One region of the Blautia fusiformis genome, then DNA from elsewhere that is predicted to be linked to it. Evidence: riboswitches for the same ligand, from Rfam matches in the RefSeq annotation. Region 1 holds a riboswitch; the other holds the start of a gene.
The links. Region 1 has a riboswitch for cobalamin ahead of nikB (nickel ABC transporter permease). Riboswitches for the same ligand answer to the same signal wherever they lie in the genome.
Positions count from the first base shown of each region.

Region 1 (2,210 bases):
AGATGAAAAAACAGCAGAGAAGTCATTACATATGGCACGGCATATCGGCGTAAAATATGTAGTCCGTTCCACAACCGCCACAGGTGGCGCCTATAATTATGCTTCTTCTCTTGGAATTCCAAGTATTCTTATCGAAAGAGGCGGACACAGCTACTGGACCTGGGAGGAAGTAGAACAGGATAAAAGAGATGTCCGTCACCTTGTTTTTCATCTCCAGGGAAAGACGTGTCATGGTCTGAAGCATTACCGTCAGATGCTTCTTGAAAATGTAGTCTATGAATATGCGCCGTATACCGGATGCTGGTATCCATCCAAGAAGCCTGGAGAGTACTTCTTTAAGGGGGAAGAACTGGGTGAACTGAGAGATTACTATGGAAATTTACTTTACACGTCTATTGCAACTGAAAACGGAGTCGTACTTTATCAGACAGCCAGCCTGAATATCATTGAAGACGGACCGATGATCGCATATGCGGCGATCACAGATACTCTGACCTGATAGTAAACAATCTTTTCAGAACGCTTCTGTCTGAAAACATATTGAAACAGTAAGAAAACCGGGTTTTACCATTTGCTATTCTATTTGTAAAAACAGCGAGGTAAAATCCGTGTTTTTTTAGCAGATCAGATAAATTTAATTGTCAAATCCCCAATGGGGGATATATACAATTCAAGCATCTTTAACAAAATTTATGAGTTTTCAAAAAATATAACATTTTTCCATAGACATAAACTATAGTTTTATCGTATAATATTTAGGTAATTTAACAGCATTTGCTGATTTTCACATCAGCCGTTGTAAGTTCCGAGAGGATTAATAGGGAAACCGGTGTAAATCCGGTACGATCCCGTCACTGTAAGGGGGAATCCTCAGACAAAATACCACTGGTCGAGTGCGTGAGAAATAGACCGGGAAGGTGTCTGAGGGTAAGGATCCTAAGTCAGGAGACCTGCTTGCAATTGTTTTAAAATGATTCTTACGGAAGATAGGAAGCATATTTTTTTATGTGCCCGTATTTCATCGCGGGCTTTTTTCGTGCAAATTTCTAAAATTCCATGCATGTTCTGCATAATAAGAATCCAGTAGTTTTTTTATCTAACTCAATTAAAACGGCAATGTTAAAATCGCATCAAATGAGGAAAGGAGTAAAACGTGACAAAGAAACAAATAGGAAAAAGATTTCTCCAGATCATCATTGTATTATTTGGAATCAGCTTTTTCACATTTGGACTGACCTACCTGTCACCTGGTGATCCTGCGGAGATCATGCTGACAGAATGTGGTAATCTTCCGACACCGGAGCTTCTGGAACAAACAAGACATGAGCTTGGCCTTGATCAGCCCTTTCTCGTGCAGTATGGTTCCTGGCTGAAGGGTGTTGTTACAGGAGATATGGGACAGTCCTATTCTTTCAAAATGCCGGTAACGGATAAACTGGTATCCTGTTTCTGGCCAACGCTGAGGATGTCTTTGCTGGCACTTTTGATGATGGTCATTATTTCCATACCGCTTGGAATCCTGGCCGCTGTATATCAGAACAAATTCCCGGATTATTTTGTGAGAGGAATTACCTTTGTGGGAGTATCTGTTCCAAGCTTCTGGCTGGGCCTGATCCTTCTCAGTATCTTTGGTGTTCAGCTTCGCTGGATCAATGTAGCAGGAGGAAGTACGGATTTCAAGTCTATGATCCTTCCGGCACTGACTCTTGCACTTGCCATGTCTGCGAAATATACCCGCCAGGTAAGAAGTGCGGTGCTGGAGGAGCTTCACCAGGATTATGTGACCGGTGCAAGAATGCGTGGAATCAAAGAAAGCGTGATCCTTTGGAAACACGTTCTTCCTAATGTAATGCTTCCGCTGGTAACACTGCTGGGTCTTTCCCTTGGAAGCCTCCTTGGAGGTACCGCAGTTGTAGAGATCATTTACAACTGGCCTGGTATGGGAAATATGGCAGTAAAGGCAATTTCCTGTCGTGACTATCCTCTTGTACAGGGCTATGTACTCTGGATCGCGATCCTGTACATGTGCATCAACCTGCTTGTGGATCTGTCCTACACTTATCTCGATCCAAGACTTAAGGAGGATAGATAATTGAAAAAGGTATTACGAGTATTTAAAGAAAATAAACAGTTCACTCTTTTCTTCATTCTGGGCCTGGTGGTAATTGGCGTTGCGATCTTCGCACCGCAGCTTGCGCCATATGATCCGC
Region 1 is NZ_JAJEPT010000009.1:102,415-104,624, reverse strand. Features, by position in the region: gene LKD46_RS09385 (M14 family metallopeptidase) at 1-499, shown strand, start outside; cobalamin riboswitch at 784-972, shown strand; gene nikB (nickel ABC transporter permease) at 1,154-2,092, shown strand; gene nikC (nickel transporter permease) at 2,093-2,210, shown strand, end outside.

Region 2 (2,210 bases), on a different contig from region 1:
TATGTAACGTTAGCTGTATGAGATGTTCCATGTCCCATGAATACGAATGCTGTGCCAGCCTCAGCTGCTGCATCCATGCTGTCAAATCCGGCCTCTTTGCAAGCCGTATCTGTGATCGCCTGAGCAACGGCTTTCTTGTCATCATTGATCACAGTTGCATCGTCTCCAACCTCACCGAGCATTGGCTCTGCGATAGCTACAGACTCGAATTTATCTTTATAGCCATTGATCGCTTCTGTCATCTCATCGTACTCAGCACCATGCATCAGATGGGTAGGCTGTACAACCAGATTCTTAACACCATTCTCTACTGCACGGTCAAGAGCCTGCTGCATGTTATCGATCACTTCATCATCTCTTGCCTCTACATGGTTGATGATGATCTGTGCTGTAAATGCTCTTCTTACAGACCAGTCCGGATAAGCTTCTGCAAGAGCATCCTCGATTCCCTTGACATCCTCTGCACGGCTGTCATTGAAGGAAGTACCAAAGCTTACAACAAGAAGTTCATTCTCACCGATCTCATCCTGGTTACGCGGATCGTCCTTGGAAGCATCTCCTGTGTCACGTCCGAAATAATCCGGATCTGCATTCTCACCCTCTACCAGTTCTTTCTGAGCATCTGTCAGAGCATCCCATGCTTCTTTGGCTGCCTTGCAGTCCTCATCTGTTGTGTCGTTTCTTTCCTGTACATAGATCTTGTCGATCAGAGCTGCTACATTATCTGCTGCTTCCTGATCTGCATCAGAAGCCTCTGTGGTATCAGCTGCCTCAGCGTTCTCTTCTGTAGCAGAATCCTCTGCTGCCATTGCTGTTGTAGCTGCACCCATAGAGCATGTCATGGAAACTGCGAGCATCAGAGCTAACATTGTTTTTCTTTTCATTTCTCATTGTCCTCTTTTCATGTATTTCCAGAATACTGATATGTACAAAAAAGCAGCAGCTCTCTGCGGCCGCCTGCTCACACATGATTCTCTGCGCAATACAAATACATAAAAAGAAGTTCTGTATTGTTATGGAGAATACCGATTCGTAAACCGCGAATCCCTGAATCTCACAATAAGGCAGTTCTCCTGACTTGGTTCCACGCTGCTTTCCCTTCCCGGTCTCCCAGTGGTTATAAAAGCAGCTCCCCTTTCACAGTGACGGTATCGTTCCGGATTCTCACCGGATTCTCTTTTGCACATCCGACTGGATGCAACCTTATCATTATAACATTTGCACATATTTTCTTTTACCTGGTTATCTAACTTTTACCACAAACTCATAAATTTGTCAAGATTGATGTCAGACGATTCACGGTTTTCTGTGATCTTCGCTCACAAAAAACACCTCGCGAAATATTACCAGTGAACAGTAACCGGTTTTCTCCCTGTATCTGTCAGTTATTATCAGAATGCTTTCTCCAATATTCATGCATATCCTGCATAAAAAACAGCCCCTTTCTGTCATCACCCTGATATCAGAAAAGGACTGTCTTACATCAGATATTCGCAATCCGCTTCGCTACTTGCTCATAACAGATAAACTGCTTTGCAGTTTATCTAGTCAAGCGGATATTCGCAATCCGCTTTGCTACTTGCTCATAACAGATAAACTGCTCTGCAGTTTATCTGTTAAAATACTCCTGCTCCAGGTATCTGGCTACGTAGATTCCGCTGGCAGATGCATGGGACAGAGAATGGGTCACGCCGCTGCAGTCTCCGATAACAAAGAGACCCTTGTGGCAGGTTTCCAGATTTTCGTCGATCTCGACCTCCATGTTGTAGAATTTAACCTCAACGCCATAAAGCAAAGTATCATCATCTGCGGTTCCCGGTGCGATCTTATCCAGAGCATAGATCATCTCAATGATGCCATCCAGGATACGTTTCGGCATAACAAGACTTAAATCTCCCGGTGTCGCAGAAAGTGTAGGTGTTACGAAACTTTCCTCAATACGGGCTTTTGTGCTTCGTCTTCCGCGGATCAGATCTCCAAACCGCTGTACCATAACACCACCGCCAAGCATATTGGAAAGTCTTGCAATGCTCTCACCGTATCCGTTGCTGTCATGGAACGGCTCTGAGAAATGCTTGGATACCAGAAGGGCAAAGTTTGTATTGTTGGTATGCTTTGCCGGATCTTCGTAGCTGTGACCGTTTACTGTGATGATACCGTTGGTATTTTCATTCACGACAACACCTCGCGGGTTCATGCAGAAGGTACGG
Region 2 is NZ_JAJEPT010000010.1:65,460-67,669, reverse strand. Features, by position in the region: gene LKD46_RS09925 (sirohydrochlorin cobaltochelatase) at 1-884, opposite strand, end outside; cobalamin riboswitch at 1,047-1,221, opposite strand; gene LKD46_RS09920 (NAD(P)/FAD-dependent oxidoreductase) at 1,610-2,210, opposite strand, start outside.
Region 2: linked by a shared signal. The riboswitch ahead of LKD46_RS09925 (sirohydrochlorin cobaltochelatase) and the one ahead of nikB (nickel ABC transporter permease) in region 1 are both predicted to bind cobalamin.